2 regions of the Caulobacter sp. SRI_008 genome follow, and region 2 is predicted to be linked to the other one. Evidence: riboswitches for the same ligand, from Rfam matches in the RefSeq annotation. Region 2 holds a riboswitch; the other holds the start of a gene.
The links. Region 2 has a riboswitch for glycine ahead of AC2YHT_RS14675 (TonB-dependent receptor domain-containing protein). Riboswitches for the same ligand answer to the same signal wherever they lie in the genome.
Positions count from the first base shown of each region.

Region 1: linked by a shared signal. The riboswitch ahead of gcvT (glycine cleavage system aminomethyltransferase GcvT) and the one ahead of AC2YHT_RS14675 (TonB-dependent receptor domain-containing protein) in region 2 are both predicted to bind glycine.

Region 1 covers NZ_JBYCZS010000032.1:37,575-53,275, forward strand. The annotation lists gene AC2YHT_RS22880 (MFS transporter) at 1-1,241, shown strand, start outside; gene AC2YHT_RS22885 (N-acetyltransferase family protein) at 1,419-1,898, opposite strand; gene AC2YHT_RS22890 (TfoX/Sxy family protein) at 1,897-2,223, shown strand; gene AC2YHT_RS22895 (Fic family protein) at 2,228-3,319, opposite strand; gene AC2YHT_RS22900 (SDR family oxidoreductase) at 3,395-4,252, opposite strand; gene AC2YHT_RS22905 (DUF2855 family protein) at 4,377-5,432, shown strand; gene AC2YHT_RS22910 (MipA/OmpV family protein) at 5,429-6,208, opposite strand; gene AC2YHT_RS22915 (response regulator) at 6,673-7,362, shown strand; gene AC2YHT_RS22920 (sensor histidine kinase) at 7,350-8,510, shown strand; gene AC2YHT_RS22925 (dihydrofolate reductase family protein) at 8,529-9,113, opposite strand; gene AC2YHT_RS22930 (DNA methyltransferase) at 9,299-10,381, shown strand; gene AC2YHT_RS22935 (hypothetical protein) at 10,393-10,776, shown strand; gene AC2YHT_RS22940 (hypothetical protein) at 10,781-11,167, shown strand; glycine riboswitch at 11,270-11,360, shown strand; gene gcvT (glycine cleavage system aminomethyltransferase GcvT) at 11,515-12,627, shown strand; gene gcvH (glycine cleavage system protein GcvH) at 12,646-13,011, shown strand; gene gcvPA (aminomethyl-transferring glycine dehydrogenase subunit GcvPA) at 13,134-14,477, shown strand; gene gcvPB (aminomethyl-transferring glycine dehydrogenase subunit GcvPB) at 14,474-15,701, shown strand, end outside.
Region 2 covers NZ_JBYCZS010000015.1:25,677-41,377, reverse strand. The annotation lists gene AC2YHT_RS14690 (sensor histidine kinase) at 1-693, opposite strand, end outside; gene AC2YHT_RS14685 (response regulator transcription factor) at 690-1,352, opposite strand; gene AC2YHT_RS14680 (ABC transporter substrate-binding protein) at 1,406-2,482, shown strand; glycine riboswitch at 2,750-2,838, shown strand; glycine riboswitch at 2,843-2,929, shown strand; gene AC2YHT_RS14675 (TonB-dependent receptor domain-containing protein) at 3,069-5,777, shown strand; gene AC2YHT_RS14670 (prolyl oligopeptidase family serine peptidase) at 5,852-7,816, shown strand; gene AC2YHT_RS14665 (amidohydrolase family protein) at 7,885-8,847, shown strand; gene AC2YHT_RS14660 (alkene reductase) at 8,866-9,975, opposite strand; gene AC2YHT_RS14655 (LLM class flavin-dependent oxidoreductase) at 10,255-11,577, shown strand; gene AC2YHT_RS14650 (ABC transporter substrate-binding protein) at 11,574-12,539, opposite strand; gene AC2YHT_RS14645 (TonB-dependent receptor plug domain-containing protein) at 12,539-15,016, opposite strand; gene AC2YHT_RS14640 (TauD/TfdA dioxygenase family protein) at 15,252-15,701, opposite strand, start outside.

The sequences.
Region 1 (15,701 bases), on a different contig from region 2:
CGCCAGAACCCGACACCTCGACCCGCGCCCTGCTGCGCGAGCGGGACTATCTCTGCTTCTGGGGGGCGCGCTTCGTCGGCACGCTGGGGGTGCAGATCCAGGCCGTGGCCCTGGGCTGGCAGGTCTACGCCATCGCCCGCCAGACCATGTCGGTCGGCGAGTCGGCCTTCATGGTCAGCATGATCGGCCTGGCGCAGTTCGTGCCGCTGTTCCTGCTGACCTTGCTGGCTGGCGAGACGGCCGACCGCCGCACCCGCAAGCACATCGCGATGATCACCCTGGGGATCGACATCATCAGCGTGCTGATCCTGTTCTTCCTGGCGATCAAAGGCATCCACGCCCTGTGGCCGATCTTCGTCGTCGCCGTGTTCTTCGGGGCCAGCCGCGCCTTCATGGCGCCCGCGACCGGCGCCATGGGACCGATGCTGGTGCCCCGGCCGCTGCTGCCCCGGGCGATCGCCTGGAACGCCCTGGCCTGGCAGGCCGGCTCGATCGTCGGCCCGGCGCTGGGCGGCCTCTTGCTGGTGCATTCGGCGGGCCTGGCCTTCGGCGGCGCGGCGGTTCTCTACGTCGTCGGCCTGCTGCTGCTGTCGGCCATCCGCCGGCCGACCAAGCCCGAGGCCCAGCCCGGCTCGCGCCTGGAGCTGATCAAGGAAGGGCTGGCCTATGTCTGGAACAACAAGATCGTCTTCGGCTCGATCTCGCTGGACCTGTTCGCGGTGATCCTGGGCGGAGCCACGGCCCTGCTGCCGGTCTTCGCCCGCGACGTGCTGCACATCGGCCCCGGAGGCTTTGGCCTGTTGCGCGCCTCGCCGGCCATCGGCGCCACCCTGGTCGGCCTCTATCTCGCCAGCCAGCCGATCCGCCGCCACGCCGGCCGGATCATGTTCGCCGGGGTGTTCGTGTTCGGCGCGGCCACCGTGGTCTTCGGCCTGTCCAAGCTGGTCTGGCTGTCGGTGGCCTCGCTGGCCGTGCTGGGCGGGGCCGACATGCTGTCGGTCTATGTCCGCCAGACCCTGGTGCAGATCGTCACCCCCGACGCCATGCGCGGCCGCGTCTCGGCCGTCTCGGGCGTGTTCATCAGCGCTTCCAACGAACTGGGCGAGGTCGAGAGCGGCGCGGTCGCCTGGCTGCTCGGCCCGGTCGGCGCGGCGGTGTTCGGCGGGCTGGGCGCCATGGTCGTCACCGGAACCTGGGCCTGGCTGTTCCCGGCGCTGCGCAAGGCTGATCGGCTGGAGTAGGCGGGGAATAGATCCAGCGTCAGCACTTCCCAAAATTGCTTCCCTAGGCCTTGTGCCTAGGGTCCAGGGTTCAGCCGCTCAGGTCGATGACGCTCTCAGGGTCAGAGGCGGCGGCGCCATGGGTCCTGGGCACGAGGCCCAGGAAGGCGAAAAAGGAAGCGGCGCGAGGTCGATCGCTCAGCCCCCCGCCAGCCGCTCCAGCGCTTCGCCGGTCATCCGCCGCACGATCCACTCGTCCATCGCCGCCGCGCCGAGGCTGTCATAGAAGGCGATCGACGGGGCGTTCCAGTCGAGCACGGCCCATTCCAGCCGCCCCAGGTTCTCGGCCACGCAGCGGCGGGCCAGGTTGGCCAGCAGCGCCTTGCCCGCGCCCGAACCGCGCGCGGCCGGCCGCACGAACAGGTCCTCCAGATAGATCCCGTGCCGGCCGACGAAGGTCGAGAAGTTGTAGAACCACAGGGCGAAACCCACCGGCTCGCCGTCAATCTCGGCGATGTCGCAGAAGGCCTTGGGATGCTCGCCAAACAGCGCCGCCTCGACATGGGCTTGCGTGGCCTCCACCGCGTGCAGCAGCTTCTCGTACTCCGCCAGGTCGCGGACGAACGACAGGATCAGGGCGGCGTCTTCTGGCGCGGCGGGACGGATGGTGACGGGCATGGCGGTTTCGAATGACTTCCTGGAGTTCGTGCTGGAGCAGCTGACCCCTCTGGGACAGCTGAAACCCAAGCGGATGTTCGGCGGAGTCGGCCTCTACGCGAACGGCCTGTTCTTCGCGATCCTCGACGACGACACCCTCTACCTCAAGGGCGACGAGGCCCTCAAACCCCAGTTCGAAGCCGCCGGCGGCCACGCCTTCGATCCCTTCGGCGAAGGCAAGCCCATGGCCTACTGGAGCGCCCCGGCCGACGCCATGGACGACCCGGACCTGCTGGTGGAGTGGGCGCGCAAGGCGCTGGCGGTGGCCGCGCGGAAGAAGCGGTGAGGCGTCAGCCGCCGGACACCCGCAGCAGCAAATCCACCAGCGGCCGGTTGACGTAATAGTTGCTGCGTCCCTGGCTGTGCTTCTCGATCAGCCCTCCGGCCGCCAGTTCGTCCAGATACTTGGCCGCCGTCTGGCGCACGACGCCCAGTTCGTTCTGCACGAACTCGATCCGCGTATAGGGGTGGCGGAACAGGTTGTTGAGCAGATCCTGCGAGTAGATCTTGGGATGCCCTGTCCGCAGGCGCGCCTTGTAGTCCGCCATCAACGCGGCGACGCCCTGCACCAGCGCCAGCGTCTGGATCGAGGTCTCAGCGACCGCGCGCAGCATGTAGAGCAGCCAGGCCTCCCAGGCGCCGTCGTCGCGCACCTGCTGCAGCAGGCGGTAGTACTCGGCCTTGTTGGTGATCACGTAGCGGCTGAGATAGAGGATCGGGATCTCCAGCAACCCGACCTTGGTCAGGTACAGCACGTTGAGAATGCGGCCGAGGCGACCGTTGCCGTCCGGGAACGGGTGGATGCTTTCGAACTGGTGGTGGATCAGCGCCATCTTGATGAGCGGGTCCAGATCGCTGACCGCATCGTCGTTCACGAAACGCTCCAGCGCCGTCATGTGGGCGACGATCGCGTCGCGATCCTGCGGCGGCACGTAGACGATCTGGCCGGTGACGTCGTTGTAGAGCGCCGTCCCTGGCGTCGAACGGAAGTCGCCGCCGGTGCGCTTGAGCACCTGGAACATCTCGACGAGCATGTTGTTGGTCAGCAGCCCGTCGCTCTCGCGCAACCGGTCAAAACCGCGCTTTAGAGCATCCCTGTAGAGCGCGACCTCCTTGGCGGGACCGCCCTGCCCCGCCTCGAGCAGAAGGGTGGCCTGGAACATCTCGTCCTGGGTGGTGACGATGTTCTCGATTTCCGAACTGGCGCGCGCTTCCTGCAGCGAGAGGGTGTCGATCAGGATGCCCTGGTTGGGGATCGTACCGGCGCGCCCCTTGAGCTCGGCCAGATAGCGGTGCGCTCGCGCCGCCTCGCGCAGCACCGCCGTCGTCTCCAATTCCACTGCCGGCGGCAGCGGCGGAATGACATAGGTCGGCTTTAACACGTCGCACCCATCATGTTAAAGAAATCGCATTTCAATAACACGTTGAGCGCGACATGTAAAAGAAAGCCGCGCTCTCTAACCGATCACCACCCCCGGCGGCGGAACGCTGTCTTCGGGCACGAAGAAGTCCGGCATCAGGCTGGCGGTGGGATCGACGCGGTACTGGTCGAACTCGCGTACGCCCTCGCCGTAGAGGAACGTGTCGTCGATCAGGAACTGGCCGGTGAGCTCGCGCGACGGCTTTTCGAAGATCGCGTGGGCGGCGTCGGCCATGATCTCGGGGGTGCGGCAGTGGCGCAGGCCTTCCTCGCCGGTCAGGGCGAACTGGATGGCGGCGGTGGCGATGCCGGTGCGCGGCCATAGGGCGTTGAAGGCGATCCCGTCGCTCTTGAACTCCTCGGCCATGCCCAGCACGCACATCGACATGCCGAACTTGGCCATGGTGTAGGCCACGTGGCCGCCAAACCACCGCGGGCTCATGTCGAGCGGCGGCGACAGCATCAGCACGTGCGGATTGGCCGACTTCCTCAGGTGCGGGATGCAGGCCTTCGACGTCAGGAAGGTGCCGCGCGTATTGACCTGATGCATCAGGTCGTAGCGCTTCATGTCGGTCGACAGCGTGCCGGTCAGCGAGATGGCCGAGGCGTTGTTGACGAGAATGTCGATGCCGCCGAACCGCTCGACGGCCTGGTCGACCGCCGACTGCACGCTGGCCTCGTCGCGCACGTCGACCACCAGCGGCAGGGCCACGCCGCCGGCCGCGGCGATCTCGTCTGCGGCGGAATAGATGGTGCCGGGCAGCTTGGGATGCGGGTCGGCGGTCTTGGCGGCGACGACGATATTGGCCCCGTCGCGCGCGGCCCGCAGCGCGATGGCCAGGCCGATGCCGCGGCTGGCGCCGGTGATGAACAGGGTCTTGCCCGCAAGGCTCATGGTCGTTTCTCCCTTTTGCCGGCGACCATGCGCCGTTGACGCTGCGGGCGGCAAGAATTCAAACAATTGTTTGGCTTGTGTTCGAGCCTGCCGCCTACTCCCGGCGACGAACGGGAGGCTCGCCATGGCCTGGGATTTTCTGGTCGCCAAGTCCGACCTGCGCCGCACCGAATTCCGCGAGACCGAGCCGCCGCCGCTCGAGGACGGCCAGGCAAGGCTGGCGATCGAGAGCTTCGCCCTGACCGCCAACAACATCACCTACGCCGTGTTCGGCGAGGCCATGCGCTATTGGGATTTCTTCCCCGCCCCGGAAGGCTTCGGCCGCGTGCCGGTCTGGGGCCACGCCCGGGTCGAGGCCTCGGCCCATCCCGACATCGCGGTCGGCCAACGCTTCTACGGCTACTGGCCGATGTCGACGCACCTGACGGTGCAGGCCCGGCCCGGCCGCACCGGCTTCACCGACGTCTCGCCCCACCGCGCCCAGCTGGCGGCGGTCTACAACCAGTACCAGGCGGTCGGCGACGACGACGGGCTGGAAGCTCACAAGGCCCTGCTGCAGCCCCTCTTCATCACCTCGTTCCTCATCGAGGACTTTCTGGACGAGAGCGCCCTGTTCGGCGCGAAATCGGTGATCCTGTCCAGCGCCTCGGCCAAGACCGCGATCGGCCTGGCCCATCTGCTTAGGCGCCGCGGGGCGGCCAAGGTCGTGGGCCTGACCTCGCCGCGCAACGTCGCCTTCGTCGAAGCCTTAGGCGTCTACGACCAGGTCGTGACCTATGCCGACCTGCCGGCGGCGCCGATCGAGCGCCCGGCGGTGTTCGTCGACTTCGCGGGCGACGCGGCGGTGCTGCGCAGCGTGCACGAGACCTTCGGCGAGGATCTGGCCTTCTCCCTTCTGGTCGGCGGCACGCACTGGGAGACCGAACGCGGCGGTGGCTCCCTGCCCGGCCCCAAGCCCGTGTTCTTCTTCGCCCCCGACCGCATCGCCAAGCGCCGCCAGGACTGGGCGCCCGGCGAGTTCGAAACCCGCTACGGCGCCGCCTGGGTTCCCTTCGTCGCCGATGCACCCCGCTGGCTGACGGTGGAGCGCGGCGAGGGCCGTGAGGCGATCGCCCAGGCCTTCCTGGCCCAGGTCGACGGCGGAACCTCGCCCAGCGTCGGGGTGGTGCTGGCGCCCTAGGAGCGGAACCGGTAGGAGATCGAGAGGAAGCCGACGGGCTGGGTCTTGTAAGCGACCAGGGGACTGTCCTTGTCGTCGCCCATCAGCCTGGTCACGCCGCCCGAGACGCCCAGATTGATCCGATCGGTCAGGCGGTAGTTGAGGTTCAGCATCGCCGAGGCGTCCTTGAAGCCGCTTCCGGCCTCGAAGCGCGACAGGCCCGAGGCGGCCGCCTCGGCCTGATCGACCCCGAAATAGCTGTCGTTGTATTTCCCGTCCGCCCAGGTAGCGCCGATCGACGGAACGACGGTGAAGCGATCGGTCAGGGAAATCGGGTAGGACAGGCTGGCGTCGGCGACCAGGCCCTTGCTCCCGCCGGCGAGACCCTGGGTGATCCCGACCGAGCCGACGAAACCGACCTCCCTGAGACTGGCGAAAACCCGGCCGCCGGCGCCGATGTCCAGCTTGTCGATCCCCTGGGGCACGTCCTGGCGACGATAGCCGGGCAGGTAGACGACGCCCGCGCCGATGGTCAGGTGGTCGCTTTCCAGCAGATCCAGGCCCAGGCCGTTTCGGAAGTTGGCGAAGAAGCGCCCCCTCTTCACGTCGATCGCCGGGATGGGCATGACGCGATATTTGTCGCCCCCCTCATAGGCGGGGCCATAGCCCGCGCCGAGACCGACCACCACGTGATCTTCGGCCTGCCCCTGGGCGTAGGCCGCCGCGCCCCAGAACATCAGGGCGCCGACGGGAGCGACCGCGAGCAGGCGCGGGAAGGCTTTGAACGAGCGGTGCATGGGCGCTTTCACTGGAAGACTTTCCTGAAGGTCGGACGTCGGCGGCCCCATGGGCCGCGAGCGGGAGGCGATTTCGTCTGCGTCGATGAGAGCGTCGCCAGGGGCGTCCGGCGCCGGCGAGGCTCCGCCGAGCAGCAGCGATATCCAGCACTGTCTCAGCATCGCCATCGTCCGAACGCCCGTGTCGAAAGCCAGCCGTCGCGGCCGGCGTCGTTGCTGAGATGCACGCCGAACATGGAGGGTTGAGTAGCGCTCGATGGACGAACGATGGAGGCGGCGCCTTTTCGTCGGCGGCGCGCTTTTGCCGGCTCATGCAGGGGTGTGACGATCCGTAGCCGGGCGCGACGGTGGCGGCGCGCTCGTCATTGGCGCTAGGTGTCGCCCTCTTTGTGGAGAACAGCCCGGGCGCCCTCCATCGTCTCTCCATCAAGCCGCGTCATAAGGCGCCGTGAAAGGCCTGGGGCATGAGCCATCGCATTCTGATCGTCGAGGACGAGATCGAGATCGCCGACCTTCTGGCCGCCTATGTGGAGCGCGCCGGCTACGCGGCCTCGCGAGCGACGACCGTGCAGGACGCGATCCGCGACCACGCCCAGCTCAGGCCAGACCTGGTGTTGCTCGATGTCGGACTGCCGGGCGGCGACGGCCTCGACGTCCTGACCTCGATCCGCCGGCGCTTCGACACCCCGGTGATCGTCGTCAGCGCCTTCGGCGACGAGGTGACCAAGCTGTCGTCGCTGCGGATCGGCGCCGACGACTATGTGGTCAAGCCGTTCAACCCGTCGGAGGTGGTCGAGCGCATCCGGGCGGTCCTGAGGCGTACGCAGGGCGGCGCAGGACGCCGCCACATCAGCGTCGGCGATCTGGTCATCGACCTCGATGCGCGCATCGTCACCTGCCGCGCCAAGACCGGCGAAGGGGTGCGCCTGGCCCTGACGCCGACCGAATTCGAGGTTCTGGCCTATCTGGCCCGCCAGCCGCGCAGGGCCATCTCGCGGGCCGAAATTCTCGACGCCGCGGCCCCCGACAGCCCGGCCTTCGACCGCGTGGTCGACAGCCATCTTTCCAAGCTGCGGCGAAAGCTCACCGCGGCCGGCTGCCCCGGGATGATCGAACCGGTTCGGGGCGTGGGATACCGACTATGGTCAGAATGACCCATCGCATCGTCTCCCAGCTGCTGCTGCTGGCGGGACTGACGACCCTGATCACCATGGCGGTGGGCCTCTTCGCCTATCACGCCTCCGCCGTCTGGCTGCTGCACGACGCGACGCGGCGCATGCCCCCCGAAGCCTGGGCGGAGATCCAGGCGCTGGTGAACGGCCGCCAGGGCGACAGCGAGCGGTTCTTCGACCTCTACGCCCGGTACAATCCCGAGCGGCAGGCGCTGAACAATTTCCGGTTCGTCGCGATCATCGCCCTCATCTCGGCGAGCGCGGGCGGCGCCGCGGCGGTCTGGCTGGCCCGGCGGATCAGCCGCCCGATCACGGCGGTGGCCAGGGCGGCCGCCCAGGTGTCCGCTGGCGACCGCTCGGTGCGGGTCGACAAGGGCTCGAGCACGGGCGAGGTCGGCGTCCTGATCGACAGCTTCAACCAGATGGCCGCGCAGATCGACGTCTATGAACGCGAGCGGACAGTGCTGACCGCCGGCATCGCCCACGAGCTGCGCACCCCGCTGACCATACTGACGGGCCGCCTGCACGCCCTGGCCGACGGGGTGATCGATCCGGCCGCCGGCGAGGCCGACCGGCTGCTGCGCCAGGTCGAACACCTGTCGCGGCTGGTGGAGGACCTGCACACTCTGTCGCTCGCCGACGCCGGCGCCCTGAGGCTGGACCAGCGCAAGGTTCACGTCGACGACGTACTGCGCCAGGTCGTGGCCGATCTGCGCGACGTCGCCGATCAGGCCAGGATCACCTTGGAAGCCAACTACGTCGCCGCCGAAATGCTCGGCGATCCCCTGCGCCTGACCCAGATCTTCACCAACCTGCTGACCAACGCCATCAAGCACGGTCCGGCCGGCAGCACGGTGACGATCTATCTGGTCGTCAAGGACCGGCAGGTCATCGTCACGGTGATCGACGAGGGCGACGGCTTTCCGCCGGAGGAACAGGAAAAGCTGTTCATTCCCTTCTGGCGCGGCGGCGCCGACCGGCGCCTGGGTCGTCCGGGAAGCGGCATGGGCCTGACCCTGGCCGCCAAGCTGGCCGAGGCCCACGGCGGCAGGATCGTGGCCCGCAATCGCAGCGATCGCTCCGGAGCGCGGTTCTCGGCCTACCTGCCGCTACCGAACGACGACGCCTAGCCTGACCCCAAGCCTTCCCTACGCCTCCGCCACGCCCTGCGGCCCCGCCGCCCGGCCTCTCCCCCGTCCCGGCCTGACCGGCGGCAGTTCGTAGTCCAGCCGAACCACGCCCATGGCCAGGGCGGCCGTTCCTCGCAGCACCAGCCCCCGCGGCGCGCCGGTGCGTTCGGGAAAGAGGCGCAGGCCCTCGCCCAGCAGCACCGGCGCGATCAGCAGCGACAGGCGGTCCAGCGCGCCCTCCTCGGCGAAGGCGGCCAGCAGGCCCGCGCCGCCCACCACCCACGCGTCGCCGTCGTCGAGGTCGCGCAGGCGCTCGATCAGGTCGGGCACCCCCTCGCGCCAGAACTTCACCCCGCGCTGCACCGGATCTCCCCGCCGCGAGGTGACGACGAAGCCGCGCTTGCCGGCATAGGGCCAGCCCGTGCCAAGGCTCGGGATCAGGTCGTAGGTGCGCCGACCCATCACCACGGTGCCGACGTCGTCGATGAAGGCGCCGTAGCCGGGATCCACCTTGCGGAACGGCGCCAGCCACTGCACCCCGCCGTCCGCGTCGGCCACGCAACCGTCGAGGCTGGCGGCGATGAAACCGCGGATCAGCGCCATGCCCCTTCCCCCTCGTCCCGCCTCTTCGCGTCTCGGTCGAGTCCACAATACGGAACATTACAGGAACATCAAGCATCGTTAACCGATTTCGGATTCGCGATTAACCGTCGGCTAACCATGACCGTTCATTCCCGGGTAACCACGGGACTCCATGATTCCCTTGGGTGTTTTTCAGGGAAGCGGACATGTCCTTCGGGCCGGAAACCATCATCCAGGGCGACTGCATCGAGGCGATGAACGCCCTGCCCGAGAAGTCGGTCGACCTGATCTTCGCCGATCCGCCCTACAACCTGCAGCTCGGCGGCGACCTGCTGCGTCCAGACAATTCCAAGGTCGATGCGGTCGACGACCACTGGGACCAGTTCGAAAGCTTCGCCGCCTACGACAAGTTCACCCGCGAGTGGCTGAAGGCCGCCCGCCGCGTCCTCAAGGACGACGGCGCGATCTGGGTGATCGGCAGCTACCACAACATCTTCCGCGTCGGCGTGGCCGTGCAGGACCTGGGCTTCTGGATCCTCAACGACGTCATCTGGCGCAAGACCAACCCTATGCCCAACTTCAAGGGCACCCGCTTCGCCAACGCCCACGAGACCCTGATCTGGGCCTCCAAGAGCCAGAACGCCAAGCGCTACACCTTCAATTACGACGCCCTGAAGATGGCCAATGACGAAGTGCAGATGCGCTCGGACTGGACCATCCCGCTGTGCACCGGCGAGGAGCGCATCAAGGGCGCCGACGGCAACAAGGCCCACCCGACCCAGAAGCCGGAAGCCCTGCTCTACCGGGTGATCCTGTCGACCACCAAGCCGGGCGACGTGATCCTGGATCCGTTCTTCGGCGTCGGCACCACCGGCGCGGCCGCCAAGCGCCTGGGCCGCAAGTTCATCGGCATCGAGCGCGAGGCCGAATATGTCGGCCACGCCAAGGAGCGGATCGCCAAGGTCATCCCGATCGCTCCGCAGGACCTGGAAGTGATGGGCAGCAAGCGGTCCGAGCCGCGCGTGCCGTTCGGCACCATCGTCGAGGCCGGCCTGCTGCATCCGGGCGACACCCTCTATTGCTCGAAGGGCAACCACGTCGCCAAGGTCCGTCCGGACGGCTCGATCGCGGTCGGCGACCTGTCGGGCTCGATCCACAAGATCGGCGCCATGGTGCAGTCGGCCCCGGCCTGCAACGGCTGGACCTACTGGCACTTCAAGACCGACGCGGGCCTGGCCCCCATCGACGTCCTGCGCGCCCAGGTGCGCGCCAGCATGCCCCACGCCTGACCGGATCCGGCGTGAAAGAAGGCCCCATCGGCGTTCGCCGCTACTGGACGATCGGCTGCCTGGCCATCGGACTGACGGTGCTATGCGGCCCGGCCGTGCCCGACAAGGGACCGGTCAGCCTGGTCGGCCCGCTGATCGAGGCGGTCGGCTGCGCCATACTGGTGCTCATCGCCCGCCGCCGGCTGGGTCCGAAGGCCAACCTCGCCTTCATCGGCCCCGTGGTCGGCGCGGCGGTCCTCTGGAGCGTCTATCTCTGGGTCGGAAGCGCGGGCGTCGGCCCCGCGGCCAAGGCGACCACCTGGCTCGGCGTCACCCTGCTGGGCGTGGCCATGGGCGCGGTGCTGCAGTTCCTGATCGTCGGCTTCATCGGCCAGGGTGGCCGCACCAAGGCTTGAACCCGTGGACGAAGCGCTGCCCGATATTCCCTTTCCGCCTTCGCTGATGGAGATCGAAGTGATCTCCGATCGCGGCCTGCGGCTGGTCGTCGAGGCCGCGGAGGGCGAGACCTTCGAACTCAGCTGGGAGGTCACGGTTGGCGTTCTGGTGCGGGGCGACCCGTTTCCCACCGGCGGCCCAAGCACCCAGACGCTGGTCGAAGAACCACCCGACAGCCCGTTCCTGACCTTCATCCGCGCCGGCAGCCATGCCGATCCCTATTACGTCGCCGCCATGCAGGGCTTTCCGCCCGATCCGCCGAACGTGCTGCGACACTGGGCGCTTTGCACCCACGAGGCGCTGATCGAGGTGGCCTCTCTCTATCCACCGACGGTGAAGCGGCTGGCCTGAAGCCAAGCCGCGACGCGCCTTGAATCCCGGCGTCGCCAGATCCCCGCCCGCCCAGATCTCGGCCGCGCTTGACTCCCTCCCCCGCCTCGCTCATTGACCGCCTTGACCCTCGCGGGAGACGTCGGGATTCGCTCCCGAGGCCGAAGGCGCAACCGCCCCGGAAACGCTCAGGCAAAAGGACCGCGCGGGTTTAGGAACGCTGGAAAGTGGCAGCTTGCGAGAGCTGCCCGCCGAAGGAGCAAGGGCCTGTTTCAGGTCCGGAATCTCTCAGGTCAAAGGGACAGCGGGGGCGCTATCGCCAGGCGAAAGCCGGGCTTGCAGCGCCGTCCCCGTTTGGAGCCCTCCGCGTGTCCACCGAAGACCTCAAGAAGACCCCGCTCTACGACGCGCACGTCGCCGCCGGCGCGCGCATGGTTCCGTTCGCGGGCTACCACATGCCGGTGCAGTACAAGGACGGCGTGCTCAAGGAGCACCTCTGGACCCGCGAGCACGCGGGCCTGTTCGACGTCTCGCACATGGGCCAGGCCCGGCTGCGCGGCGAAAACCCCGCCAAGAGCTTCGAGAAAGTGGTCTCGGCCGACTACCAGGGCCTGAAGGCCGGCAAGCAGCGCTACGGCGTGCTGTTGAACGCCGACGGCGGGATCATCGACGACCTGATGACCGCCCGTCCCGACGACGATGGTCTGTTCGTCGTGGTCAACGGCGCCTGCAAGGACAACGACTACGCGATCATCGCCCGCGAGCTGGCCGGCGAAGCCACCGTCACGCGCCTGGAAGACCGCGCCCTGCTGGCCCTGCAAGGCCCCGAGGCCGCCGCCGTGCTGGCCGCCCACGTGCCGGAAGCCGCGCAGATGGTGTTCATGGACGCCCGCGCACTCACCGCGTTTGGCGTCGACGCCATCATCTCCCGCTCGGGCTACACCGGCGAGGACGGCTACGAGATCTCGGTGCCCGCCGACGCCGCCGAGCGCGTCTGGAACACCCTGCTGGCCGACGAGCGCGTCAAGCCGATCGGCCTGGGCGCCCGCGACAGCCTGCGCCTGGAAGCGGGCCTGCCGCTCTACGGCCACGACCTGGACGAGACCGTCTCGCCGATCGAGGCCGGCCTGAACTTCGCCGTCGGCAAGAGCCGCCGCGAGGCCGGCGACTTCCTGGGCGCGGCGCGCATCACCAAGGAACTGGCCGGCGAGCTGTCGCGCGTCCGCGTAAACCTCAAGGTGCTGGAAGGCGCCCCGGCCCGCGAAGGCGCCGAGATCGCCGACGCCGACGGCGCTGTGATCGGCAAGGTCACCAGCGGCGGCTTCGGCCCCAGCTTCGGCGGCGCCATCGCCATCGGTTTCGTGCCCCCGGCCTACGCCGTGCTCGGGTCGCAGTTGAAAGTCATCGTCCGGGGCAAGCCGGCGGCCGCCGAGGTCGTCGCCTCCCCGTTCGTTCCCACCCGCTACGTGCGCAAACTTTAAATCCAGAGGGCCAGGACAATGCGCTTCACCAAAGATCACGAATGGGTCGCCGTCGAAGGCGACATCGCCACCGTCGGCATCACCGCCTACGCCGCCGAGCAGCTGGGCGACGTGGTGTTCGTCGAAGTTCCGGAAGTCGGCAAGACGGTCGCCCAGGGCGAAGGCCTGGCCGTCGTCGAGAGCGTCAAGGCCGCCTCCGACGTCTACGCCCCGGTGTCGGGCGAAGTCGTGGAAGCCAACGCCGAGCTGGGCGATGCGCCGGAAACCGTCAACGCCGTGCCGGAAAGCGGCGGCTGGTTCGCCAAGCTGAAGCTCTCCAACCCGGCCGAGGTCGACGCCCTGATGGACCGCGACGCCTACGAGGCGTTCCTGGCGACGCTCTGACCCAGAACCCCTCCCCCTTGATGGGGGAGGGGCAGGGGTGGGGGTGACCCCACCGCCGCTACCACCCCATCCCCGGCCCTTCCCCCATCAAGGGGGAAGGGAGTTCGCTGCGGAAGCTTTTCATGCGCTACCTCCCCCTGACCCCCGAAGACCGCGCCGACATGCTCGGCGTGATCGGCGCGGGCTCGATCGACGAGCTGTTCGTCGACGTGCCGGCCGTCGCCCGCCGCAGCGAGCCTGTGGACCTGCCCCATCACGCCGGCGAACTGGAAGTCGAGCGCGAGATGCTCCGGCTGTCGCGCCGCAACCGCTCGGCCGCCGAGGGGCCGTTCTTCGTCGGGGCCGGGGCCTATCGCCACCACGTGCCGGCCACGGTCGACCACATCATCCAGCGGTCGGAATTCCTGACCAGCTACACGCCCTACCAGCCAGAAATCGCCCAGGGCACGCTGCAGGTGCTGTTCGAGTTCCAGAGCCAGGTCGCCGCCCTGACCGGCATGGAAGTGGCCAACGCCTCGCTCTATGACGGCTCCACCGCCACGGCCGAGGCCGTGATGATGGCCCAGCGCGTCACCCGCAAGACCAAGGCCGTGCTGTCGGGCGGCGTCCACCCGCACTATGTCGGCGCGGTCGAGACCCTGGCCCACGCCGCCGGCGTGACCACCCTGCGCCTGCCGGCCGCCATCGACGCCGAGGACGCGGTGATCGCCGCCATCGACGCCGACACGGCCTGCGTCGTCGTCCAGACCCCCAACGTCTTCGGCACGGCCACCGACGTGACCAAGATCGCCGAGGCCGCCCACGCAGCCGGCGCCCTGCTGATCGTGGTCACCACCGAGGCCGTCTCGTATGGCCTGCTGAAGTCGCCGGGCGCCATGGGCGCCGATATCGCCGTGGCCGAGGGCCAGTCGATCGGCAACGGCCTGAACTTCGGCGGCCCCTATGTCGGCCTCTTCGCCTGCAAGGAAAAGTTCGTCCGCCAGGCCCCCGGCCGCCTCTGCGGCGAGACCGTGGACGCCGACGGCAAGCGCGGTTTCGTGCTGACCCTGTCGACCCGCGAGCAGCACATCCGCCGCGACAAGGCCACGTCGAACATCTGCACCAACAGCGGCCTGTGCGCCCTGGCCTTCTCGATCCACATGAGCCTGCTGGGCGAGCAGGGCCTGCGCCAGCTGGCCTCGCTGAACCACCAGAAGGCGCTGGCCACGGCCAAGGCCCTGGCGGCCATCCCCGGCGTCGAGATCCTGACGCCGCGGTTCTTCAACGAGTTCGCCGTGCGCCTGCCCAAGGACGCCGCCGAGGTCGTCGAGACCCTGGCCGCCCACGGCGTCATCGCCGGCGTGCCCTATTCGCGCCTGGAGCCGGGCTCGGGCCTGGACGACGTGCTGCTGGTCGCGACCACCGAGACCACGCTCGACACCGACATCACCTTCTTCGCCAAGCTGCTGGCCGGAGCCGTCCAATGAGCATGAACAATGTCGGACGTCCCACCCGTCCCGAAGCTTCCAATGACGACGCCGGCTTCGCCTCCCTGTCGGGCGGCCGTGGCCTGCTGCAGGACGAGCCGCTGATCTTCGAACTGGGCGGCTGGACCAAGACCGGCGTCGACCTGCCGGACGCCGTCGCCGCCGACAGCGCCCTGGCCGGCCTGACCCGCGACGACGCCATCGGCCTGCCGGGCCTGAGCGAGCCGGAAGCCGTGCGCCACTACGTGCGCCTGTCCCAGAAGAACCACGCCATCGACCTGGCGCTCTATCCGCTGGGCTCGTGCACGATGAAGCACAACCCGCGCCTCAACGAGAAGATGGCGCGCCTGCCGGGCCTGTCGGACATCCACCCGCTGCAGCCGCAGTCGACGGTGCAGGGCGCCATCGAGCTGATGGACAACCTGGCCCACTGGCTGAAGACCCTGACGGGCATGCCCGCCGTCGCCCTTTCGCCTAAGGCCGGCGCCCACGGCGAGCTGTGCGGCCTGCTGGCCATCCGCGCCGCCCACGAGGCGGCCGGCAACGGCCACCGCAAGACCGTGCTGGCCCCGACCAGCGCTCACGGCACCAACCCGGCCACGGCGGCCTTCTGCGGCTATACGGTCGTCGAGATCGCCCAGACCGACGACGGCCGTGTCGACCTCGCCGACCTGGAAGCCAAGCTCGGCGACCACGTGGCGGCGATCATGGTCACCAACCCCAACACCTGCGGCCTGTTCGAGCGGGACGTGGTGGAGATCGCCCGCCTGACCCACGCGGCGGGCGCGTACTTCTACTGCGACGGCGCCAATTTCAACGCCATCGTCGGCCGGGTGCGCCCGGGCGACCTGGGCGTCGACGCCATGCACATCAACCTGCACAAGACCTTCTCGACGCCCCACGGCGGCGGCGGTCCGGGCGCGGGTCCGGTGGTGCTGAGCGAGGCCCTGGCGCCCTTCGCCCCCACTCCGTGGGTGGTGCATGACGACGGCGGCTACAAGCTGATCGAGGAAGCCGAGGGCGTCGCCGCCCAGGCCTTTGGCCGGATGAGCGCCTTCCACGGCCAGATGGGCATGTACGTGCGCGCCTACGCCTACATGCTCAGCCACGGCGCCGACGGCCTGCGCCAGGTTGCCGAGGACGCGGTGCTGAACGCCAACTACATCAAGGCCCGCCTCAAGGACCTGATGAGCCCGGCCTTCCCCGAAGGCCCGTGCATGCACG
Region 2 (15,701 bases):
GCCCATCAGGCGGTTGAAGCCGTCGACGACCGGCGAAAGTTCGGCCGGGACGCTGGCGGGATCGACCGGCGCGAGATCGGGGCGCGAGGCCTGGGCTCTGGCCGTCAGGTCCTCGGCCAGGCGGCGCAGGGGCGCGAGGCCCCAGCGCACCGCGGGCACGACCAGGACGGCGGCGACCGCCGCCAGCAGGACCGGCAGGCCGATCAGGTTGGACAACAGCTCGCGCACGCTGGCGTGGCGGGAGTCCAGGCTCTGGGCCACGGCCACCACCACCGGGTCGCGAACCCCGGGGATCATGACCGTCGATTGCGCCACGCGGACCTTGTAGCCGCGCATTTCCGCGTAGCTGAAGCTGGTTTCGTTGGGCGCCGGCGCGGGCGGGCGCGGCAGGTCTTCGTAGCCGGTGACGAGGCGGGGACCTTCCCGGACGGCGTAGAACACCGCGTCGCGTTCCGGGCTGTCGAGGAGGCCCAGCGACCAGGGCGGCAGGGCGACCTGCGCCCGGCCATCCCGGCTTCCGACCTGGGCGACGATCGAGGCGACGGATCCGGCGAGCAGGCGGTCCGAGGTCTTCTCGACCACCTGCATGGCGGCCAGGGCGCCCGCCAGGGCGAGGGCCGCGCCCAGCAAGGCCAGCGGTGCGACCTGGGCGATGAGCAGGCGCCCGATCAGGCTGGGGCGGCGCGGCTTCACGGATCGAGCCGGTAGCCGGCGCCGCGCAGGGTCTGCAGTCTGGGACCGTCCGGAAGCAGCTTGCGTCGCAGGCGCCCGACATGGACGTCGAGGGCGTTGGGCTGCACCGACTGATCGTCGGGAAAGACCTCGGTCGCCAATTGCGCCCGATCCACGACCCGGCCTGGCCGCGTGGCCAGCGCGCGCAGCACCGCCCATTCGCGGGGGCGCAGGTCCAGGCGGCGCTCGCCGATCCAGGCCGCGCCGGCTTCCCAGTCGCAGGTCAGGGCGCCCACGCTCACGTTGCGCGTGGCGTAGCCGCCCTTGCGCCGGACGACGGCGCGCACCCGCGCCACCAGTTCGAACGGGTCGAAGGGCTTCAGCACGTAGTCGTCCGCCCCCATGTCGAGGCCCGCGATGCGATCCTGCACGGCGTCCCTGGCCGTCAGGACGACGATGGGCGTGGAGAAGCCCTCACGGCGCAGGCGGCCCAGGATCTCGAAGCCGTCGATGTCCGGCAGGCCGATGTCGAGGACCATGGCGTCGAAGTCGGACCGCGCGGCCAGGGACAGAGCCTCGGCGCCGGTCTCGGCGCAGACGGGCGCGTGGCCTTCGCTTTCGAGCGTGGCGATCAGCGAACGGCGGAGGAGCAGATCATCCTCGACAACGAGTATCTTCATCGGGGATGTAGCGGCAGGCTTCACATTGAAGGAGCGCGGCCATCCGACGCCGATTGCCAGTCCAGGTCAAGGGAGCCCGTTTCGCCGCCGCCGTGCTCGGCGTGATCGCCCTTGTCTCGGTCATGGCGGGATGCGCGCCGCGGGCGCCCGGGCAGGCCACCAGCGGCTGGGACGTCCGCAGGGCCGAGCGGGAAGGCGAGGTCGTCGTCTATATCAACAACGACGTGCACCAGCGGCTGGTCGAGGATTTCGAGCGCCGATTTCCAAAGGTGAAGCTCAGGTTCGTCGTGTTGACCTCGCGCGACATGCAGGCCCGGGTCATCGAGGAAGCCAGGCGTGGCGAGCCTGTCGCCGACGTCGTCTGGACCTCGGCGATGGACACCCAGGTCAAGCTGATCAACGATGGCTACGCCCAGACCTATCGTAGTCCCGAGGCCGGAAACCTGCCCACCTGGGCGCGGTGGCGTGACCAGGGCTTTGGCGTCACCAGCGAGCCGATCGTCTTCGTCTACAACAAGCGGCTCCTGAAAGGCGGCGAGGCGCCGCGCAGTCACGCGGCCCTGCTGGCCTCCCTGCGCGCCGACCCCGGGCGCTGGCGCGGCAAGGTGGCGATGTACGATCCCGAGCGCAGCGGCATGGGGTTCTTCTATCTGTCGAGCAACACCCAGTTCTATCCGGACGCCTGGGCGCTGTACGATGCGATCGGCGCGACCGGCGTGCGCACCTACGTGCCCGGCAGGCCGATGTTGGATCGGGTGGCGTCCGGCGAGCACCTGCTGGCCCTGGACATGAACGGGTCCTATGCCGACTGGTACGTGCGCAAGCACGAGGCCGACGTCGGCTATGTCGTTCCGGAAGACTATCACCTGTCGATTTCGCGGGTCGCCTTCATCACCCGCACCGCGCGGCATCCCGGCGCGGCGCGCCTGTTCCTGGACTATCTGATGTCGGACGCGGGGCAGCGGGTTCTGCTCGACGTGCGCCTGACCCCGATCCGTCCAGGGCTGGGCGCGACGCCTCCCGCGGGCGGGCGTCCCATTCGCGTCGGGCCCGCTCTGCTGGCCAATTTCGACCAGGGCCGGCGCGCCGAACTTCTGGCCCGCTGGAAGAGCGGGGCGGCCGGCCGCTGATATCTGGTCACGCCTTGAGCACTTGCTGCCCATAACTGCGGCGATCGGGTCGGTCGGCTCGGGGCTTCACCCATTTCTTGGGTTCCGCGCGGCGACGTCGAAGCTGTCACCGACCTGTCACGTCCCCTGAGCGCGGGAGGCCTCCGCGAACTTGCGGAGGCAGGCTGTTCGGGCTCTGGGAATATCATTCCGACATTTCCGAGTGTGCGGGCAATTCATGCCGGATGAGGGCGTTTTGACGCCTCGCGCCGAACCGTTCGTACTGGTTTGGCTCTTGCGGAAGAGATCAGGTTCGACCCGACGCCGAAGGCGCAACCGCCCCGGAAACGCTCAGGCAAAAGGACCGCGGAGCACAAGGAAGCTGGAAAGCAGTCGCCTCTGAACGAGGCGCCTCGCCGAAGGAGCAAGGGCGCGTCGCGTTCCGAATCTCTCAGGCCACAAGACAGCGGGGGCAGAGGAACGCCTTGCGGTTTCGCGAGCGGCGCGTGGTGCGCCGGTGGCGGGCCGCGGCCTCTGGAACGTCCACTCAAGTGTGACGTCGGGGGCGCGGGCGACTGTCGACTGCATACTTGAGAGGGGATCTCACTTGGCAATTTCACGTCAAACCCGCCGCGCCCTGTTGATTGGCGCGAGCATTCTGCCGGCGGCGCTCGCGCTGCACGGCGCGGCCTACGCCCAGGCCGCTAACACCGACAAGGATGACAGCAGCGTCGGCGAAATCGTCGTCACCGCCTCGCGCATCGATCGCGCCGGCTTCCAGGCGCCGACGCCCACCGTGCACGTCTCGGCCGAAGACCTCAGCGTCGGCGCGCGTCCCAACGTCGCCGCGGCCCTGAACGACCTGCCGCAGTTCCGCGCCACCACCTCGGCGCAGACCACGGGCACCAACACCGGCGCGGGCAACGCGCCGGTCGATCTGCGGGGCCTCGGCATCAGCCGCACCCTGGTGCTGATCGACGGCCGCCGCTTCGCCGGCGACAACGACCTGAACGTCGTTCCCACCGTGCTGCTCAAGAGCGCCGACGTGGTCACCGGGGGCGCCTCGGCGGCCTGGGGCTCGGGCGCCGTGGCCGGCGTCGTCAACCTGGCGATCGATCGCAACTTCACCGGCTTCAAGATGGGCGTGCAGGGCGGCATCTCGTCCTATGACGACGCCGAGGAAGTCCGCATCGAGGCGGCCGGCGGCAAGAGCTTCGCGGACGGCCGCGGCCACTTCGTCATCGGCGGGGAGTACCTGAACAACGAGGGCGTCACGCCCAAGACCAGCCGTCCCAATGTCGGCCGCTGGGCGACCGTCTCCAACGGCGACGGCCGCTACAAGCTGGCTCCCGACGTCGGCTTCTCCAACGCGGCCTATGGCGGCCTGATCCTGTCGGGCGTGCTGAAGGGCAAGGCCTTCAACGCCGACGGCTCCCTGCGCGACTTCGACTATGGCACGGTCATCGGCACCAACTCGGTCGGTGGCGAAGGCCCGTCCAACGACGACCTCAGCCCGCTGGTCACGCCGCAACGCCGCTACAGCGCCCTGGCCAGCGTCACCTACGACCTGACCGACAACGTCAAGCTCACCGCCGAACTGCGCCATTCGCGGATGTGGAACAACTACATCTGGTTCGGCGACCACAACCGCGGCAACCTGACCATCAGCATCGACAACGCCTTCCTCTCCGACGAGGTGCGCTCGGCGATGGTCACGGCGGGCCAGACCTCGTTCACCATGGGCCGCTTCAACAGCGACCTGTCCTATTCGCGGATCGATTTCGAGCGCCTCTCCACCCAGGGGACGATCGCCCTCGACGGCAACTTCGGGGACGGCTGGCGCTGGAGCGCCTACTACAGCCACGGGGAGAACGAGAACAACATCGACACCCCCGGGTTCCTGCTGACCCAGAACTACGCCAACGCCGTGGACTCGGTGATCGACCCGAGCACGGGCAATGCGATCTGCCGTATCGCCCTGACCGATCCGACCACCAGCTGCGTGCCGATCAACCTGTTCGGCGAAGGCTCGCCCTCGGCCGCGGCCATCGCCTATGTCACCGGCACGCCCAGCATGCGCGAGACCAGCAAGCTCGACGTCGGCGGCTTCAGCCTGCGCGGCGAGCCCTTCGAACTGCCGGCCGGTCCGGTCTCGATCGCCGTCGGCGCCGAGGCCCGCAAGGAGTCGGTCGATCGCTCGGTCGGCGCGCTCGACACGGCCAAGGCCTTCACGACCTTCAGCTTCTCGGCCATGGCCGGCAGCTTCAACGTCAAGGAGGCCTTCGCCGAAGTGCTGGTGCCCGTCGTCCGCGACGTGCCGGTGTTCAACAAGCTCGAGATCAACGCCGCCGCCCGCGTCAGCGACTATAACACCACCGGCTCGATCTGGTCCTGGAAGCTGGGGGCGACCAACGAGTTCTTCCCGGGCTTCCGCGGCCGGGTCACCGAGTCCCGCGACATCCGTTCGGCCAACCTGACCGAGCTCTTCACCACCAGCACCACCGGCTACAACACCATCGTCGATCCGCTGACCAGTTCCAGTGTCTATGTGCTGACGAACGGCGGCGGCAATCCCGACCTCGTGCCGGAAACAGCCAACACCTTCACGGCCGGCGTCGTCTATTCGCCGCCCGCGCTGCCGGGCTTCAACGTGTCGCTCGACTACTACAACATCGACATCGACAACGTGATCACCACGATTTCCGCCCAGGACATCGTGACCCGCTGCGCCGCCGGCAACGCCGACATGTGCTCGCGGATCACCCGCGACAGCAGCAACACGATCACCCGGATCGTCTCGACCTACGTCAACCTGGCCAACTACAAGACCGACGGCATCGATGCGGAGATCTCCTACTCGATGAACGCCGACCGCGTTCTGTCGAGCCTGGAAGGCCGCCTGCGCTTCAAGACCCTGGCCACCTGGGTCCACAGCATGACGACCAACGACGGCGTCAGCGAGATCGAATATGTCCGCTCGCAGGGCTATTCGTTCGGTCTGGGCGTGCCGGAATTCCGCGTCGTCAGCAGCGTCGACTACTCGGGCCGGATCTTCAGCGGCAACCTGCGGGCCCGCTACCTCTCGCCGGGCAACTACAACAACACGGTCGACATCGTGAACGGCCACATCAAGGCCTACACCTACTTCGATCTGGGCGTGCAGGCGAAGCTGCCGCAGTACCGCGGCCACGACGTCGAGCTCTACGCCAACGCCACGAACCTGTTCGACAAGGATCCGCCGATCGGTTCGCTCTACTCGCCCTACTACGACGTGATCGGTCGGTACGTGACCCTCGGCGCGCGGATGCGCTTCTAGGTCCGAACCGGCTCCGCGCCGCCGGCTGTGTCCCCCGGGCCGGCGGCGCCCCTCCTTTCTGATTGGTGTCCCCAATGATCTCCCGTCTCACTCTGGCGCTCGCCCTGTCCCTGGCGAGCGGCGGGGCCGTCATGGCCCAGACTGTTCCCCCGTCCTTGGCCCCAATGCCTTCCGCGATCGTCGCCGACGGTCCGCCGGCCATCCCGCAGGAGCTGGTGGCGGCCACCACGCCCTATCTGCAGGCCCGTCACGCCAATTTCCTGGGCTGGAACGCCGCCGACCGCTCGATGCTGGTCAAGACCCGCTTCGGCGGTTCCGATCAGGTCCACAGCGTCGCCAGGCCCGACGCCGACCGTCGTCAGCTTAGCTTCGAGGCCGAGCCGATCCTGGCCGCCGCCCTGTCGCCCAAGGGCGAGGGGTTGCTGATCCAGAAGGATCGCGGCGGCGACGAATTCTACCAGCTCTACCTGCTGAAGGACGGCCGTCCGCGCCTGCTGACTGACGGCAAGAGCCGCAACTGGTTCGGCTCCTGGTCGCCCGACGGCCGCCTGGTTGGCTACGCCTCCTCGCGCCGCAACGGCGCGGACATGGACCTCTATGTCGTCGATCCCAGCGATCCCAAGACCGATCGTCTGGTCGCCAAGGTCTCCGGCGGCGGCTGGAACATCGCCGACTTCTCGGCCGACGGCGCCAAGGCTCTCGTCCTCAATCGCATGTCGATCAACGAGGCGCAGGTCTTCGAACTCGACCTCGCCAGCGGCGTGATGAAGCCGCTGACCGACCCCAAGGCCAAGGCCTCCTTCGTCGAGCCGCGCTATGGCCATGACGGCGCGGTCTGGCTGACCTCGGACCTGAATTCCGACTTCCTGCGCCTGGGCCGCCTGGACCCCAAGACCGGGGCCTTCGTCGCCGTCAGCAAGGAGACGCGCTGGGACGTCAGCGACTTCTCCCTGTCGCCCGACGGCGCCTTCGCGGTCTATGCGATCAACGAAGCGGGCGTCTCGCGGGTGCGGGTGCTCGACCTGGCGAGCGGGGCGGTGCGCAAGGTCGACGGCCTGCCGGCCGGCGTGATCCCCTACAGCATCGGCCCGGCGATCCAGGTTTCGCCCTGGGGCGAGATCGGCCTCAGCATGGCCGCCGCCCGCGTGGCCGGCGACGCCTTCTCGATCGATCCCAAGTCGCTGAAGGTCACCCAGTGGACCCACAGCGAGACGGGCGGCCTCGACCCCGCCAAGAACGTCGAACCGCGCCTTGTCGAGATCAAGAGCTTCGACGGCGAGACCGTCTCGGGCTTCCTCTACCAGCCCGACCCGGCCAAATTTCCCGGCAAGCGGCCGCTGATTATCGACATCCACGGGGGCCCCGAAGGCCAGACCCGGCCCGACTTCCTGGGCGGCAACAACTACCTGCTCAACGAGCTGGGCGTGGCGCTGTTCTTCCCCAACGTCCGCGGCTCGTCGGGCTACGGCAAGCGGTTCGTCAACCTCGACAACGGGCCGTTCAAGCGCGAGGACTCGGTCAGGGACGTCGGGGCCTTCCTCGACGCCCTGGGCAAGGAGTCGGCGCTCGACGCCGACCGCTTCGCCGTCAACGGCGTCTCCTACGGCGGCTACATGTGCTACGCCTCGGCCACGCACTACAGCCCGCGCCTTAAGGGCGCCAACTGCTACGTCGCGATCTCCAACTTCGTCACCTTCCTGGAGAACACCCAGTCCTACCGCCGCGACCTGCGCCGGGTGGAGTACGGCGACGAGCGCGATCCGGCCCAGCGCGCCCAGCTGATGAAGATCTCGCCGCTGACCAGCGTGAGCAAGATCACCATCCCGCTGTTGGTGGCCACGGGCGGCACCGATCCGCGTGTGCCGGCCTCCGAGGCCGACCAGATGATCGCCGCCGTCCGCGCCCAGGGCGGTTCGGCCTGGCACCTGCTGGCCAAGAACGAGGGCCACGTCTTCCGCAAGAAGGAGAACGAGGACTACTACTTCTGGACCAGCATCATGTTCTGGCGAAAGACCCTCCTGGGCGAGGGCGGCCAGTAGGGGCGGGGCAGGGGCGCGGAACCTGGTTTCGCGCCCCGTCTCCTTTTTCACGAGCCGAGAGCCTGATGATGTCCATTCCTCCTGGGGCGGCGCTGGCCCTGGCGTTGGCGCTGGCGCCGCTCGCCTCGGCGCATGCCCAGATCCCTGTCGATCACCACATGCACGTGCATTCGCCGGCGATCCTGAGGATCCTGCCGGCCTATTGCGCCAGTCCTATGCGCAAGAGCCCGTGCGATCCGAAGTTCACCGCGCCGCTGACGGCCGACGACGCCCTGAAGGCCATGGACGAGGCCGGGATCAGGAAGGGCTGGCTGATGTCGACGGCCTATCTCGCCGAGAGCCCCCTGGCCGACCCCGTGCCGGATGCGCCTGGCGTCGTGCGTGAGGCCAACGACTTCACGGTAGGCCTGGCCCGGGCGCGTCCGGACCGTTTCGCCGCCTTCGTCAGCGTCAATCCCACCGCGCCCGACGCCCTGGCCGAGATCGTGCGCTGGAAGGGCGATCGCGCCGTGACCGGGCTGAAGCTGCATCTGACCAATTCCGACGTCGATCTTCGCAACCCCGACCATGTCGCCAGGCTGGCGGCGGTGTTCCGGGCCGCGGCCGACAACGGCTGGACGATCATGATCCACATGCGCACCCGGGCGTCCGACTACGGCGCGCGGGACGTCCACGTCTTTCTGGACCAGGTGCTGCCCGCGGCGGGCGGCGCGCCCGTCGTCATCGCCCACGCCGGCGGATGGGGCGGCGTCGACGCCGTCACCCTCGACGCCCTGGGCGCCTTCGCCGACGCCTTTGAGCAGGACCCCAATTCCGTCCGCAATCTGCGTTTCGATCTCGCCCAGGTCTTCAAGGCGCAGGCGACCCGCGACGAGCGGGCGAAGATGGCCAGGCTCATCCGCCGGATCGGACCCGACCGGTTCGTCGCCGGCTCGGACTGGCCGTTCGCCGAGAACCTGAAGACCTACTATTCGACGGCCTATGCTTGGCCTGAACTCTCGCACAGCGAGTGGCGGGCGATCCTGCACTAGCGGGCCAGCAGCTAGAGCCTACCCCGCCGTCGCCGCGGCGATGCGAAGAACGGGATAGTCGATATAGCCGGCCGCGCCGCCGCTGTAGAAGGTCGAGGGATCTGGCGCGTTCCAGGGCGCATCCCGGCGCAGGCGTTCGACCAGGTCGGGATTGGCAATGAAGCCCGCGCCGAAGGCGACCAGGTCAGCCTCGTTCTCGGCGACGGCCGCTTCCGCCGAGGCCCGATCATAGCCGCCGCAGACGATGAGGGGCGCGCCGAACGCCTCGCGCACGGTCGGGGCGATGCGCTCGGACGGCGCCGTGGCGACAGGTTCGACGAGGTGGATATAGGCCAGACCGCGCGCGGCCAGGCCTTGGGCCACATGGCGGACCAGCCGCCTGGGCGCTGAATCGGCCGTGCCGTCCGTGTGCGGATGAGGCGAGAGGCGCACGCCGATCCTGTTGGCGGGCCAGTGCGCGGCGGCCGCTTCGACCACCTCGAACAGGAAGCGCGCCCGGCCCTCGACGTCGCCGCCGTAGAGGTCGTAGCGCTGGTTGGCGCCGTCGCGCAGGAACTGGTCGATCAGGTAGCCATTGGCGCCGTGGATCTCGATCCCGTCGAAGCCCGCCCGGCGGGCGTTGGCGGCGGCGACGCCGAAGGCCTCGACAAGGCGGGCGATGTCGTCGCGCTGCAGCGCGCGGGGGATGGGGAAAGGCTCGGGACCGTCGGTCGTTGCGAACTGGGCCTTGGCGGCGATCGCCGACGGCGCGCCGGGCCAGCTTCCGGCCGGCAGCAGGGATGGATCGGCCTTGCGGCCGAGGTGGAAGAGCTGCTGGAAGATGCGGCCGCCCGCCTCGTGCACGGCGTCGGTCACCTTTCGCCAGGCCGCCACCTGGCCTTCGGTGTGGATCGCGGTGGTCCCGCGACGACTGATCGTCTCGGCCGAGATGTGGGTGGCCTCGGAGATGATCAGCCCGGCGGCGGCGCGCTGGACGTAATATTCGGCCACCAGGCCGGTCGGTTCGCGCGAGGCCGGCGTGCCCCGCGCCCGGCCCAGCGGCGCCATGACGATGCGGTTGGGCAGGACCAGCCCGCCCAGCGTCAGAGGTTCGAACAGCGACAGGCGACGGTTGGGATGCTGGGTCATGCTCGAGCCCTCGTGGAAGCTCGATGCTAGGATGCGATGGGTGGGCGGGAATAATGAGCAGTGCTGAACAGGGGGATTTTCAGGCGTCAACTCGGAGTCGAAAGTTCAATGGAAACAATGGTGGTTTGGGATTTCTCGCGGATGTTGAAGAAAAACTGCGCCGGGGATTTCGGGCGGCGGCCGATTTTCGATCGGAATAGGAGGCGTCACTCGTGGCCAGGCAGGCGAGGGGCGCCTATCTGCGTCGTCGGCGGCGGCCTGCCGGCCAGAGGATGAGATATGGGCAAGCAACTGAAGCTGGGCGCCTTCATGCGTCCGGTCAGCATCCACACCGGCGCCTGGCGCTATCCGGGCGCCATCGCCGACGCCAACTTCAACTTCCCGGCCATGAAGCGCTTCATCCAGACGCTGGAGCGCGCCAAGTTCGACGCCTTCTTCATGGCCGACCATCTGGCCGTGCTGAACATGCCGATCAACGCGCTCAAGCGCAGCCACACGGTGACCTCGTTCGAGCCCTTCACCCTGCTGTCGGCCCTGGCGGCGGTTACGGAAAACATCGGCCTGATGGCCACGGCCTCGACGACCTATGACGCGCCGTATCACATCGCCCGCCGGTTCGCCTCGCTCGACCATATCAGCGGCGGCCGGGCGGGCTGGAACATCGTCACCACCTCCAACCCCGACGCGGCGCTCAATTTCGGACTCGAGGAGGACATGGAACACGACGCCCGCTACGCCCGGGCGCGGGAGTTCTACGACGTCGTCACCGGCCTGTGGGACAGCTTCGCCGACGACGCCTTCGTCCGCGACGTCGAGGCGGGCCTCTATTTCGATCCGACCCGCATGCACGTGCTCGACCACAAGGGGCCCAGTCTCTCGGTTCGCGGCCCGCTCAACATCGCCCGCCCGGTCCAGGGCTGGCCGGTGATCATCCAGGCCGGGGCCTCGGAAGCGGGTCGCCAACTGGCCGCCGAGACCGCCGAGGTGATCTTCGCGGCCGGCGCCAATCTTGAGAACGCCAAGGCCTTCTACGCCGACATCAAGCGGCGCATGGCCCTTGTCGGCCGCGATCCTGACAGCCTGAAGATCCTGCCGGCGGCCTTCGTGGTGGTGGGCGAGACGGTCGAGGAGGCCAGGGCCAAGCGCGCCCTGCTCGACAGCCTGGTGCACTACGACAGCGGCATCGGCACGCTCAACAGCATGCTCGGCCACGATGTCTCGAGCTATGATCCGGACGGGCCTCTGCCCGAAATCCCGCCGACCAACGCCAGCCACAGCGCCCGTGAGCGGGTGATCGAACTGGCCGCGCGCGAGCACCTCACCATCCGTCAGCTGGCCGCGCGCATGGGCAGCTACGGCGGGCCCGCCTTCGTGGGCACAGCCCAGACCATCGCCGACGAGATGCAGCAGTGGCTGGAAGAGGAGGGATCCGACGGCTTCAACATCATGTTCCCCTACCTGCCCGAAGGCCTGGACGACTTCGTCGACCAGGTGGTGCCTGAACTGCAGCGGCGGGGGATCTTCCGCACCGAATACGAGGGCGCGACCCTGCGCGAGAACCTGGGCCTGAAACGCCCGCCCAATCGCTTCTTCGCCGACTAGGCAGGACCCAGCAAGGATCCGTCCGCCAGCCTGGCCGCATCGACGGCGCGCGGCAGGAGGCTGGCCGCGAAGAAGGTGTCGCCGACCCGCTGGAGGTCGGCGATGTCGGCGGCGGTGACCGGCGCCAGCACGGGGGTCTCGCGTTCGACCAGCAGCCTAGCGACGGCGAGCGGGGCGCTGGTGGTCTTGGAATAGACCTCGGCATAGGCGACCTTGTTGGCGTTGGCCCAGGCGTAGGCGGATTGGAACTGCCGCAGGGCGTCGGCGATGGCCCCACGCTTGAAGTCCGAGGCCAGGGCCTTGGTCGAGGCGGTCACGAAGCTGAGGCCCGTGTTGATCCCGGTCCCGTCGCGCAGCACCCGCGCTCCGTTATGCTCGGCCAGGGCCTGATAGAGGCCGAAGGTCGCCCAGACCTGGATGCGGCCGGCCTCGAAGGCGGCCTGGGCCTCGCCCGGCAGCATGAAGCCCACCTTCACGTCGCCGATCGACAGGCCCGCCTCGCGCAGCGCGCCCAGCAGCAGATAGTGGGCGATGCTGCCGCGCGCCGACGAGACGATCACCTCGGCCCCGCGCAGGTCGGGCAGCCTGCGGATCGGCGAGCCCGGCGGAACCAGCAGCGCGATGCTGCGGCCCGACGAGCGGACGGCCGCCACCAGCTTGATCGGCACGCCGGCGGCCGCGGCGGCCAGCACCGGGGTGTCGCCGGCCGGCGCGGTGTCGACCGCCCCGGCCATCACCGCCTCGAACAGCGGCGCGGCGCCGACGAAATTGGCCCAGCGGAAGGCGTAGGGCCGGTTCTGCAACAGCCCGGCCGCCTCGACCCTGGCGCGGGTCAGGTTGGCCTGGTCGCCGAGCACCAGCACCTCGTCGGGCGTGCGTCCGCCGCAGGCCGAGACGGCGGCGCCGGCCAGGCCGGACGCCAGCAGGCTCCGGCGCGAGAGGAAGGAAGGGCGCGTCGTCATCAGAAGTCGTACGCGATCTTGCCGTAGTAGAACCCGCCGCTCGGCGCGAACGGCGAGGGGCCGTAGACCGAGCTGGCCACCCCGGTCTTGGCGTCGCCGGGGCCGTTGGCGTCGGGCCGCACATCGAACAGGTTCACCGCCCCGACTGACACCCGCAACTGCTCGGTGACGGCGAAGCCGACGTCCAGATCGGTGATCCACTTGGCGCCGTACTTCACGTCCTGGGCCGGATCCTGCGACCGCTGCCAGGTGACGCCGCCATAGCGGGCGGTCTGCAGGTTGACGCCCAGCTTGCCCAGGGCCCAGCGGCCGCTCAGCACCCACTTGGTCTGCGGGTTGCCGACCGTCAGTTCGCCCTGCCGGTCGCGGCCGAAATAGTAGAAGCCGCTGTCCAGCGTCCCGACGGCCGAAGGCGTCGCGGCGATGCGGTCGAGCTTGGTCTTGTTGTAGTTGAACGCGGCGCTGAGGTTCAGCCCGCCCCAGCGGCCAAGGTCGTGCTTGGTCTCGGCGACGATGTCGACGCCCGTCGTCGTGGTGTCGACGGCGTTGGTGAAGTAGGCGACGTATTCGGTGCCGGAGAAGCCGTTGGCGACCAGGGCCGCGCGCACCGTCGGGCCGTAGAGCAGGCTGGTGCGGATGATCCGGTCCTCGACCACCACGCGGTAGCCGTCGATGGTGACGCTGACGTCGTCCAGCGGCCGCCAGACCGCGCCGAGGCCCAGGTTCCACGACTTCTCGGGCTTGAGGTCGCTCGCGCCCAGGGCCTTGGCCAGGGTCGAGCCGTTGCGGGCCAGGTACGAGAGGCTGGGCACCAGCACGTTGTTGATCAGGGCGGTGCGGTTGTCGGTCTGGGCGTAGCCCAGCTGGCTCAGCGACGGCGCGCGGAACCCGCTGCCGACCGTGCCGCGAATGGCGAACCGCTCCGTCACGTCCCAGCGCGAGTTCAGCTTGCCGCCGACCGTGTCGCCGGAGCTGTCGTCATTGTGCTCGGCCCGGACGGCCGCCCCGACGTACCAGGTCTCGGCCGGATAGATCCCAAGATCCAGATAGCCGGCGACGACGTTGCGGGTCAGCCGGGCTTCGTCCTGCGGGCGCAGGGTGATGGCGGCCTGCGCCCCGATCGCCGCCAGCTTGCCGACATTGGGATCGCCCTCCTGGTCGCCGGCCTGGATCACGTAGCCGCCGTTGGCGTAGCCGAGCGGATCGCCGGCGAAGGTCGAGAACCTGTCGGTGCGGTACTCCGCGCCCCACGACACCTGCACCGGCTTGGCCAGGCCGAGGTCGAAGCCGCGGGTGACGTCGAGGTTCTGGGTCCACTGCTCGAACTGGTAGGTCGCCAGGTTGTCGAAGCGGGTCGGCGAGGCGCGGCCCAGCGACGGGTTGATCGTGTAGTCGCTATACTGGCGCACCCGGTTCTTGCCGTAGGAGGTGCTGGCGTCCCAGCGCCAGCCGGCGGTCACGCCGCGCCCGCCCGCCACGACCTGGAAGTCGTATTCGGCGGTGTTGTTGAGCGGATAATAGCCGTCGGGCGAAAACCAGGTGAAGCTGGCCGTCTCGTTGGGCCGGCGGAAGTTGTTGCCGATGACGGTGTCGCGCTCGCCATAGGTGGCGAATGAATAGAGGACCGTCTCCTCGCCCAGCTCGTATTCGGCGTTGTAGGCCAGGTTGAAGGCCTTGATCTCCGGGTCGCCGTTGTGGGCGCCGTCGCCGCTCCAGGTCGCGTTCTTGGCGTTGGAGGCCGGCGCGTAGATGGTCTTGTTGCTGGCCGCGAAGTTCCACCACGCCAGGCCGCGCTTGCGGGCGTCGGCGCTGAAGTGGATGAAGCCCCTGTCGCCCAGGGCCAGGCCGAAGTCGGCCTCGGCCTTGTAGGTCTCCAGGTCGCCGTAGCCGTCATAGAGGCTGCCGGCGGTGATCCCGACATGGCCGCCCTTGGCGCCGCGCTTGAGCTGTACGTTGATGACGCCGGCCACGGCGTCGGAGCCGTACTGGGCCGCGGCGCTGTCCTTGAGCACCTCGATGCTGCGCACCGCGCTCAGCGGCACGAGGTCGAGATCGACCGGATTGACGCCGCTGTTGTCGCCCGAGCCGTTGGTGATCTGGGCGCCGTTGTGGCGGCGCTTTCCATTGACCAGCACCAGGGTGTAGGCCGGGCCGAGGCCCCGGTTGGTCACCGGCCGGACGATCGAGCTGATGCCTGCTGAATTGCTGGCGAAGTTGAACGACGGCAGCAGCTTGCCCAGGGCCTCGCCGAATTCCGAGCGGCCGGTCAGCTGCAGCTTCTCGCTGGAGATCACGTCGATCGGGGCGGGGCTTTCGGCCACCGTGCGGGCCACGCCGCGCGAGCCTGTGACGATCAGCTGATCGACCTCGACGGCGCTGTCGGCGGCCGGGTTGTCAGCGGCGGGGGCTGGTTCCGCCGCTTGCGCCGCGACATGGATCAGCACCGAAGTCGCCGCGCCGAAATACAAGCGTGACAACGGCGACCGTATCGCCCGTCGCGCATGTTTTGAAATTTCTGAAAACAACATCGATCGCCCCGGTTCGATTTCAGTCAGGGCGAGAGGTAGATTTCAATTTTGATCACATTGGCATCGATTATATTCAATGCATGTGATGAGCGTTGTTTGAATATTTAGGAAATTTGCAAGGCGGAGTCAGGTGGGCTGATAGCCGAGCGCCGGCGCGGCCAGGAGGCGGCGCCGGCGCGGGGCCTCAGTGCGGCGCGTCCGTGCCGACCACGGTGACGCGTTCGACGATCCGCTCGTGCGGCCAGTAGTCGAGCGTGGCGTAGTGCTGGGTGGCTGTGTTGTCCCAGAACACGATGGCGTTCGGGCTCCAGCGGAAGCGCACCTGGTATTCCGGCTGCTTGACCCGCTCGACCAGGAAGGCCAGCAGCTTGCGCGCCTCCTCGTCGGGAAGGCCCAGGATCCGCGTCGTGAAGACGTGATTGACGAACAGGTGCTTCTCGCCGGTCACCGGATGGTGGCGCACCACCGGGTGGGTCTTGGCCGGATAGTCGCGGATCAACTGCTGGCGCTTTTCCTCGGTCACCCGGTAGCCGAAGCTCTGCAGGATGTCGTGCTCGGCGGTGAGGCCCGCGATCCTGTCCTTCACGTCCTGGGGCAGGTCGGCATAGACGGCGGCGGTGTCGGCGAACAGGGT